2 linked regions of the Cytobacillus sp. IB215665 genome follow. The protein of the gene in region 1 interacts with the protein of each later gene in a pairwise test. Links are inferred from orthologs where the notes say so. Each region holds a gene or a part of one and is shown on either strand. Other genes may lie near its edges.

Region 1 (5,422 bases):
ACTTTTTTGAACATCCTCAAGTTAACTAAAGGAGGAGTTCGTGTATGATTTACAACATTCGTGGTGAAAACATTGAAGTAACTCCAGCATTGCGTGAGTATGTTGAGAAAAAGATTGGTAAATTAGAAAGGTATTTCGATGATTCTTCAGATGCCACAGTCCATGTTAATTTAAAAGTTCATAGTGATAAGCATTCTAAAATAGAAGTAACGATTCCAATGTCTCAGCTATTGTTAAGAGCAGAGGAAAATCATGAAGATATGTATGCAGCGATTGACCTTGTTCTTGATAAACTTGAGCGTCAAATTCGCAAACACAAAACAAAGGTGAACCGTAAGTTCCGAGATACTGGAACTCCTAAATATATGTTTACAAATGAGCCTGTAGCGATTCCTGATGAAGAAGAGGATGACTTAAAGCTTGTCCGTACTAAGCGCTTTAACTTAAAGCCGATGGACAGTGAAGAAGCAATTCTGCAAATGAATATGCTCGGTCATAATTTCTACGTATTTACTAACTCAGAAACGAACCGTACAAATGTCGTTTATTTAAGAAAAGATGGCAAATACGGTTTGATTGAACCGAATTAATAATAATGATTAGAAAACGTTAGGTTGCTTAGAACCTAACGTTTTTTGATGTTAAATATGCTGTAGGATGTTTTTGGTAGTTTATTGACCAATATCTCATTGTTCTTTTATCGAATGTTACTTTTTCAATATGATATAATAAAACATGTCTACAAACCTCATTTGTAGTCAATGGAAGGCTAGTTCGAGGATTATCTTTGATAATGAATGGAGGTGAATATGATGGAGAAGCTGTTACTAGAATTTATGAGCGAAATGCGCGAATTTAGAACAGAGGTAAATGGACGATTCACAAAGCTAGAACATGAAATGAACGACCGCTTTACAAAAGTAGATGAACGTTTTACTCAAGTGGACAAACGCTTCACAAAGCTAGAAGGTGAAATGGACAAGCGCTTTACAAAAGTAGATGAACGTTTTACCCAAGTGGATCAACGCTTCACGAAACTAGAAGTTGAAATGGCCGAGCGCTTTACAAAAGTAGATGAACGTTTTACTCAAGTGGACAAAAGCTTCACAAAGCTAGAACATGAAATGAACGAGCGCTTTACACAAGTAGATAACCGTTTTACTACAGTAGATATGCGACTATCAAAAATTGAAAACGATGTAACGGTAATTAAGGAAGCTGTTGTAAATAACCTTTCTGAGTCAAGGAGTCATTTCAAACATATCGAACAATCTCTTCAGCAACATCACTCCATGTTCCAGTTAATGACTGATGAAATTAATAAAAAGTACCGCTATTAATATGTACTACTTCATTCAAAAACATTAAAGTAACAACAAAGTTGTTAAGACCCAAATCTCTAGCTCACTTCAAGAAACACTTTTTTTCACATACACACCTCCAATTGTTAGCAATTGAACAGCTTTGGAAGTCTACAGCCTAATATGAAGGATTTACAATAAAGAAACGATGTGGTTGTCACATACCCTTCTTTTAACAATACTTTTCGTAAACTACGTGAGTTATTAAAAAAATACTCTTATATGAATGATCTAACTCTTTTTCATACATGGTTTGTTAAGGTTTTTGAATCAAATATAAAATATTCATATGATTCTGCCTTCTTATGCTCCCACATTCCTCCAAAATGTTGTTCACTTTGTCTCAAAATGTTAATATTAGAAATAGGATTTCTATAAGGGAAAAAAACTTAGTATATACATTATTATATATCCAGTGTGTGTATATGTCGTATTGGGTGTAACTTATATGAAAATAGAGGAGCGTTTTGAATGCTTGGAATGATAAAGAAAGTATTTGATGGTAATAAACGTCAAATTACTAAATTAGAAAAGCTTGCAGCACAAATTGACTCATTAAGTGCAGATATGGCGAACTTAACGGATGAGCAGCTACAATCAAAAACAGCAGAATTCAAAGGTCGTTATGATAAAGGGGAAAAGCTTGATGACATGCTTGTTGAAGCCTTTGCGGTTGTTCGTGAAGCAGCAAAGCGTGTGTTAGGCTTATATCCATACAAGGTACAATTAATGGGGGGTGTTTCCCTTCATGATGGTAATATCTCTGAGATGAAAACAGGAGAAGGTAAAACATTAACAGCGACAATGCCAGTATACTTAAATGCGTTAACAGGTAAAGGTGTGCACGTTGTAACTGTCAATGAATACTTGGCAAGTCGTGATGCTCATGAGATGGGTCAGTTATATGAATTTTTAGGATTAACAGTCGGTCTGAACTTAAACGGTATGTCTCGTGAGGAAAAAATTGAGGCGTATGCTGCTGATATTACATATGCAACGAACAATGAGCTAGGCTTTGATTATTTACGTGATAATATGGTGCTTTACAAAGAACAGATGGTTCAGCGACCGCTATATTATGCGGTTATTGATGAGGTTGACTCAATTCTTATTGATGAAGCAAGAACACCTTTAATTATATCTGGTTCAGCACAAAAGTCAGCACAATTATATGTACAAGCTAATGCGTTCGTTCGTACGCTAAATAAAGAATCAGATTTCATTTTCGATGAAAAATCAAAAAGTGTTCAGCTTACTGAAGAAGGCATGAACAAGGCTGAACGTGCTTTCGGGATTGATAATCTATTTGATATTACACATGTTTCATTAAATCATCATATAAATCAAGCGTTAAAAGCGCATGCTAGTATGCATAAAGACATTGATTATGTTGTTCAAGATGGCGAAGTTGTGATCGTTGATCCTTTTACAGGACGTTTGATGAAAGGCCGTCGATATAGTGAAGGCTTACATCAAGCAATTGAAGCAAAAGAAGGACTTGATATTCAAAATGAAAGCATGACACTGGCAACAGTAACGTTCCAAAACTATTTCCGTATGTATGAAAAGCTTTCTGGTATGACTGGTACGGCAAAAACAGAAGAAGAAGAGTTTAGAAATATATATAATATGCACGTTGTTGGGATTCCAACGAATAAGCCGATCGTGCGTGATGATCGTGCAGATCTTATATATAAAACGATCGAAGGGAAGTTTCGAGCAGTTGTTGAAGATATTGCTGAACGTCATCAAAAAGGGCAGCCAGTACTTGTCGGAACAGTGGCTATTGAAACCTCTGAAATTATCTCTAAGTTTTTGAAGAAAAAAGGTATTCCTCATCACATCTTAAATGCGAAAAATCATGGGAAAGAAGCACAGATTATCGAAGAAGCTGGTCAACCTGGTGCGGTTACGATTGCAACGAACATGGCTGGACGTGGTACGGATATTAAGCTTGGTGAAGGCGTGAAGGAAGCAGGAGGACTTTCGGTAATTGGTACAGAACGACATGAAAGTCGCCGAATAGACAATCAATTACGCGGTCGTTCCGGTCGTCAAGGAGATCCAGGTGTGACACAATTTTATTTATCTATGGAAGATGAACTCATGCGTCGCTTCGGATCAGACAATATGAAAGCGATGATGGAGCGACTCGGCATGGATGATACACAGCCTATTCAAAGTAAAATGGTTTCAAGAGCTGTTGAATCTGCTCAAAAACGTGTTGAAGGAAATAACTTTGACGCTCGGAAACAGCTTTTACAATATGATGACGTATTACGTCAGCAACGTGAAATTATATATAAACAGCGATCTGACGTCCTTTCATCAGAGAATCTACGTGATATCGTTGAAGGTATGATTAAGTCAACGATTGAACGATCTGTTGATTTGCATACACCGAAGGAAGAGCTTCCAGAAGAATGGAATCTTAAAGGCATCATTGATTATACAAATGCAACAATGCTTGCTGAAGGTGATGTCACACTTGACCAAATTAAAGGTCAGGAGCCTGAAGAAATTAGTGAGCTTATCTTTGCAAAAGTAAAAGAACGCTATGATGAAAAAGAACAGCAATTAGAGACAGAGCAGATGCGTGAGTTTGAAAAAGTTATCGTTCTGCGTGCAGTTGATAGTAAATGGATGGATCATATTGATGCGATGGATCACCTACGTCAAGGTATTCATCTTCGAGCTTATGGCCAGATTGATCCATTGCGTGAGTATCAAATGGAAGGATTTTCAATGTTTGAAAATATGGTGGCTTCCGTTGAAGAGGACGTTGCGAAGTATGTGATGAAGGCGCAAATTAGAAATAACCTTCAACGTCAAGAAGTCGCAAAGGGACAGGCGGTTAATCCAAAGCAAGACGGAGAAAAGCAAAAGCGCAAACCAGTTAAAAAAGCAGTTTCGATAGGCCGAAATGACCCATGTTATTGCGGAAGTGGGAAGAAATTCAAACAGTGCCACGGCAAATAACAGGGATCTGACCCCCGACCGAGGCATTAAAGTGATAAAATGTATTTTTCTTTACTGTGAACAAAGGTGAGTTGGCAGTGGATGCTTGCTCACCTATTTTCTATGATAATTTGTTTTGATGTATTTATTTTACAGTCAACGGGATATACATGTAAGGTAGGTAAAAATTTTATTGAGGTGGAAAATAAATGGATTTAGTTGAAATTAAGCAAGAGCTTGACAAAATGGCTACTCGTTTAGCTGATTTTAGGGGGTCTCTTTGACCTCGATACGAAGCAAGCTCGAATAGATGAGTTGGAAGAATTAATGGCAGCACCATCCTTTTGGGATGATCAACAAGCGGCTCAAACTGTCATAAATGAAGCAAATGGCTTAAAGGACTTAGTTAACAAGTTTACAGAGCTAAATGAGACATTTGAAAATCTCGAAGTGACTCATGAACTTGTCAAAGAAGAGCCAGATGATGAGTTACAAAAAGAGCTTGAAAATGAATGTAAAGCATTAACGAAGGACTTAAATACATTTGAATTAGAGCTGTTATTAAGTGAACCGTATGACAAAAATAATGCGATTTTAGAGCTGCATCCAGGTGCGGGTGGTACTGAATCACAAGATTGGGGTTCAATGCTATTGCGCATGTACACACGATGGGCAGAGCGAAGAGGTTACAAAGTAGAAACCTTGGATTATTTACCTGGAGATGAAGCTGGTATTAAAAGTGTCACACTGTTAATTAAAGGGCATAATGCATACGGTTATTTAAAAGCAGAAAAAGGTGTTCACCGTCTCGTTCGAATCTCACCTTTTGATTCGTCAGGACGTCGACATACTTCATTCGTATCATGCGAAGTCATGCCAGAGTTTAATGAAGACATTGAAATTGACATTCGTACTGAAGATTTGAAAATAGACACGTACCGTGCAAGTGGGGCGGGTGGTCAGCACGTCAATACGACAGATTCGGCAGTAAGGATTACTCATACTCCAACGAACGTTGTTGTTACGTGCCAATCAGAGCGTTCACAAATTAAAAACCGTGATCGAGCGATGAAAATGCTAAAAGCAAAGCTCTATCAAAAGAA
Region 2 (5,141 bases), on another replicon or contig:
GTTAAGCCATATGTTGAAGCTAATAAAATCGCTTCTGAAGACAGATATGAACAGATGAAGAAAATAGGTCATGCTGTAGTTGAAGAACATATGAAGCTTGCATGTTCTCTCCAAACAGTTGAAGAGAAGTTGGATTTTATTAAGGATACACTTGTCAACGCATTCAAATTATCTCAGAAGCAAGCCTTATATTGTGTAGCATTTGCTAATTTCTCAAAAATTAGTAAGAAGCTCTCGAAAATGTTAGGTGATGATTATGATATCGTTCCGCTAACAAAATCATTCCCAAATTGTATAACTGTTGAATTAGGTATGGAACTTAATTATTTGGCAAAGTACTTTGATGAAGAGGGGATAGAACCAACAAAAGATCACCCTAAAGTGAGACAGTTTTTAAAGGAATTTGGACACAGAAGTACGATTGAATTAGATTTTGGTGTAAAGAGATGGTCAGAGGATCCAACATATATCATAAACTTAATAAAATCGTATATGGTAGATCAAATGTACAATCGGAACATTGACGAAGTTCTTGGGAATGCGCAAAAAGCAGATCAGTTAATTAATGAAATATTTGAGAGAATTAAAGTATTAAAAGGTGAAAGAAGAGCTAGGAAAATGAGGAAGATGATCATTGATTATCGAATAGCTGCTGGAATGAGAGAGTATCCAAAATTTGATATCGTAAGAATGTTGGCACTAGCGAGAGAGGTTATGTTAGAAGTAGGTCAGTTGTATGAGCAGCGCGGCTTAATTGATGATGCAGGAGATATCTTTTTTTTAAGGATGCAGGATATAAGAAGTAGGAAGCAATTAAGGTCTACCATTCTAACGAACAAAGAAATATATATAAGGGAGTTTGCTAGAACAACGATCCCTCGCATTGTATTAAATACTGGATCAACATTTTACTCGGCTCAAAATGTTGATCCGCATAGCAAAATCCTGCAAGGTGTTCCTTTATCAGCAGGTATTTACGAGGGGAAAGTAAGGGTTATTTTTGACCCAAATAAAGCTGAGTTATTAGAAGGAGAGATTCTTGTTACTGAAAGTACGAACCCTGCTTGGACACCGTTGTTCATGACTGCAAAAGGGCTTATCATGGAGTATGGTGGACCTGTTAGTCACGGTGGAATTGTAGCAAGAGAATATGGCATTCCTGCAGTTGTCGGTATACCTTCTGCAACAGCAACATTGAAGGATGGACAAATGGTTAGAATTAACGGTGAGACTGGTACGGTTGAAATAATAAAACAATAAGATATGAATAATTAACTAACTATGAATTTAGCTTTGTATTCCTTAAGTCTATATTCATATTTTACACGAACGTTCTTATCGTAACTTTGCGGCTGCTTTTTAGAAATCACAAGAGCAAATGAGTTTTTATTCCATTGTAACGCTTTAAAAAAGTATGAGAAAATGCCATTTTATAAGTGCTCATTTCTTAGAATAACAACAACTGTTGTGAAAATATCCTAAGACAAATGAGTCGTAGGGTGAGTAAACCTGAGCTAATTGCTTCATTTTGAACATCACAAGCACGCTAAAATTTTACTAGAATATGTGATAGAGGGTACCATCAAATGATAGCACCCTCTTAAAACCTACTTTTTCTTGTTCTTATCTTCTAATAATTCAGCAATGATTTTTCCGTGGTCTGTATTGTCAATGAAGCCTGCAAATAATTCCTTTTGAGGACCATATGCATATACTGGCACTTCTTCACCAGTATGTCCACCTGTCGTCCAGCCAGATAGAGAACGAGTATTTACAATAACTTCGATAGCATTGTCAATAACAGTAAATGTATCTTCTTCAGCATTAGCAGCAGTTTTTACAGATTGTATTTCTTCTTCAGTTAATTCTAAATCAATGTACTTGCTTAAGGCTTTTTCTACTTCTAGTCCTTCAACAATTTCATTAGCAATGTAATCAGGAGTTTTCTTAAATGCATTGATCGGCTCAACGAAGAAGTTATAAACACCGTTAGCTCCGATAGAGAATCCTCCAGTTGAATGGTCAGCTGTCACAACAACAAGTGTGTCACCATCTTTTTTAGCAAACTCAATCACTTCTTTAAAGGCATTTTCAAAATCTTGCATTTCACTCATGGCTGCGACGATATCATTATCGTGACCCGCCCAATCTATTTGACTGCCTTCTACCATTAAGAAAAAGCCGTCTTTATCCTTGCTTAAGCGCTCAATTGCTGTTTTTGTCATATCTTGTAAAGAAGGAATATCAGCAGTACGGTCAATCATTTTGTCCATACCTTTCGGAGCAAATAAACCTAGGATTTGGTCATTTTTATCTTTTAACAATTCATCACGTGTTGTAACATAACTATATCCATCCTTTTGGAATAGCTTAGTTAAGTTGCGGTCTTCGCGATCGAAGTATGATGTACCGCCTCCGAGCAAAACGTCCACTTTATGCTCTTCGTTAATGAGGTCATCATAATAATCATCCGCGATTTGATCGTAATTCTTTCTAGATTCATCGTGAGCAGCATATGCGGCTGGTGTAGCATGATTGATTTGTGATGTAGCTACTAACCCTGTTGCCATACCACCTTCTTTTGCTTGCTCAAGAACTGTTTTTACATCTGATTTATCATTATCTACAGCAATAGCGCCATTATATGTTTTTATACCACCAGACATTGCTGTTGCAGCTGCAGCAGAATCAACAACATTTTCTTCATGATCGTCTGGGTATGTAGTTTGTAATCCTACTAAATATGGATCAAAAGCAGTTTTTTCATATTGCTCTGTGTCTGGATTATCATTCATATAACGAAGAGCTGTCATATAAGGAACACCCATTCCGTCACCGACCATAAAGATCACATTCTTTACTTTGCCATTTTTTGATGAGGCTGCATTAACAACTTTTTCTTCACCATGCAAAAGACCGATACTGCTTACTGTTAATGTACTAACAAGTGCCACAGGTAACAGTGACTTCTTCCAATTCCATTTTTTCATAACATTATTTCCTCCCTATATGTTTGATCACATAATAGTTTAAGAGAAAAATGTAAAAGAGGTATTGATAAATTACTAACATTTAGTAAATAAAATGTAAATTGGTAAAATAATGGGATGTCGATGATCGAATAATGACTAATGGTGAAACGTACTTTAAAAGAGAATACTAAGCTAGGAGGATTACCTTTGTTTAACTGTAATGTTGTTAGTAAATACTTGTAATTCATCATCTTGCTTTCAAGTTTATTGAAAAAAGGCAAGAAAAATTTTTTTAGCCGTATCTTTTTTTTATCGTTATTCGTTTTATATATTGAGAGGTGCAAAAAGGAGGAGTAGATGTGTACACAAATGCTAAATCTTGCACGAACTTGGACGATCAACATACAGCCTTGTCATTAAATGAATTAGAAAAGAATTATGAGAAGCTAACAAAATACTGTTATTTTCTTTCTCAAAATAGTTGGGATGGGGATGACCTTGTACAAGAAACTTTGCTCAAAGCACTTCAGCGGTATAAGGATTTGCCTGATGTGAATTCCGCATTGTTAAATAAAATAGCTTATCATCAATGGATTGATAGTTGTCGAAAAAGACAGCGTGAAACAATTGAATCTACTCCGGAAACGATAGTTACTGACGTTGATCACTTAGAGCATTCTTTAGATATCATCCAAAAATTAGTGTCAAAATTAACACCGAAGCAAGCGGTCGTTTTTATCTTAAAGGAAGCATTTCAATATCAAATTACTGAAATTGCAAACATTTTAACAACGACAGAAACGGCTGTTAAAAGTATACTTCATCGTGGAAAAAAGCGGATAAAAAACATTTCACTTGATGACCCATTGTCACTAGTTCATTGCTTATGGCCAGAGCAAGAACAAGAACAGTTAATCACTTCTTTTTATTTGTCATTAAAAATGCAAGATCCTGAAATACTTATCCGCGTGATTCCAAGTATTGATTCTCTAAGTAGTGATAGTGAAAAGCCTGTATGTAATAGTAAGTTGATACGTCCAATATCCTCTCGGGCAGGCATAGTTTCTATGGCAGCATAGATAAATATGATGATGGAGGAAAGAAATGAGTACAATACCTTATGTCATTGAGCAAACAAGTCGTGGAGAGCGTTCCTATGATATATACTCAAGGCTTTTGAAGGATCGTATTATTATGGTTAGTGAAGAAATCAATGACCATATGGCTCAAAGTGTAGTAGCACAGCTATTATTTTTACAAGCTAATGATGAAGAGAAAGATATTTCCCTCTATATTAACAGTCCAGGTGGTTCGACTTCAGCAGGCTTTGCGATTTTTGATACGATGCAATATATCCAACCTGATGTACGAACGATATGCACTGGTATGGCGGCATCCTTTGGTGCAATGCTTTTACTTGGTGGAACAAAAGGGAAACGTTATGCGCTTCCAAATAGTGAAGTCATGATTCATCAGCCTTTAGGAGGTGCTAAAGGTCAAGCGACAGATATAGAAATTTCAGCTAACCGAATTGTCAAGCTTCGATCACATATTAATCAAATCATTGCTGATCGTACAGGGCAATCACTCGATAAAGTGTCTAGAGATACAGATAGAGACAATTTCATGAGTGCAAAAGAAGCAAAGGAATATGGGCTTATTGATGACATCATTAGCTAATCAGCAAGTATATGAGAAATTTCTTGACACCAAAATAAATATCCATTAATATACTTTTTAATAAAAGCACACAAAATTTGATGACGAGAACAAGTAAACTAAATGAACCGTCCTCCAGAGAGCTAGTAGGTGCTGAAAGCTAGCGTTCGGACTTTAGTTGAACAATCATCTCCGAGAAGTCAAGCTGAATGAAGTAAGCTTGAACGGATTTCCCCCGTTAATAGGAACACGTATGATTGTACGTTGCTAAGTGCTATTGACCGGCGTCGATAGAAAAAGGGTGGTACCGCGGATACCCCGTCCCTTATAGGGATGGGGTTTTTTGTGTGCTTTTAGGCTCTTTTCGTATCCATTGTTACGTTTATTAAAGGCTCTTTCATAAGCTTTGTTGTTATTTTTACTAAATATGGACAGTATGAAGTAGAAAAGATGGTACGAACTCTAGAAGTATTGGTCCTAAAAATCTAAGAACGGAAGCAACGATCAATG

The links.
Region 2: the proteins of secA (region 1) and SLH52_RS12530 interact in binary tests that used the Escherichia coli proteins (3 or more experiments, as listed by UniProt). The link is inferred for Cytobacillus sp. IB215665 from one-to-one orthologs.

The regions. Positions count from the first base shown.
Region 1 is NZ_JAXBME010000001.1:370,498-375,919, forward strand. What follows is about bases 1,479-4,586. They hold secA (preprotein translocase subunit SecA), read left to right. Parts: upstream 1,479-1,832; coding sequence 1,833-4,340; downstream 4,341-4,586. In the rest of the region: hpf (ribosome hibernation-promoting factor, HPF/YfiA family), read left to right, coding at 45-590; SLH52_RS01535 (hypothetical protein), read left to right, coding at 813-1,340. UniProt on the Escherichia coli protein: Required for protein export, interacts with the SecYEG preprotein conducting channel.
Region 2 is NZ_JAXBME010000009.1:57,591-62,731, reverse strand. The notes cover bases 800-3,626. They hold SLH52_RS12530 (alkaline phosphatase), read right to left. Parts: upstream 2,991-3,626; coding sequence 1,608-2,990; downstream 800-1,607. Other genes in these bases: SLH52_RS12525 (sigma-70 family RNA polymerase sigma factor), read left to right, coding at 3,332-3,626; SLH52_RS12535 (PEP/pyruvate-binding domain-containing protein), read left to right, coding at 800-1,260. Also shown: more of SLH52_RS12535, read left to right, coding at 1-799; more of SLH52_RS12525, read left to right, coding at 3,627-4,051; ATP-dependent Clp endopeptidase proteolytic subunit ClpP, read left to right, coding at 4,077-4,652.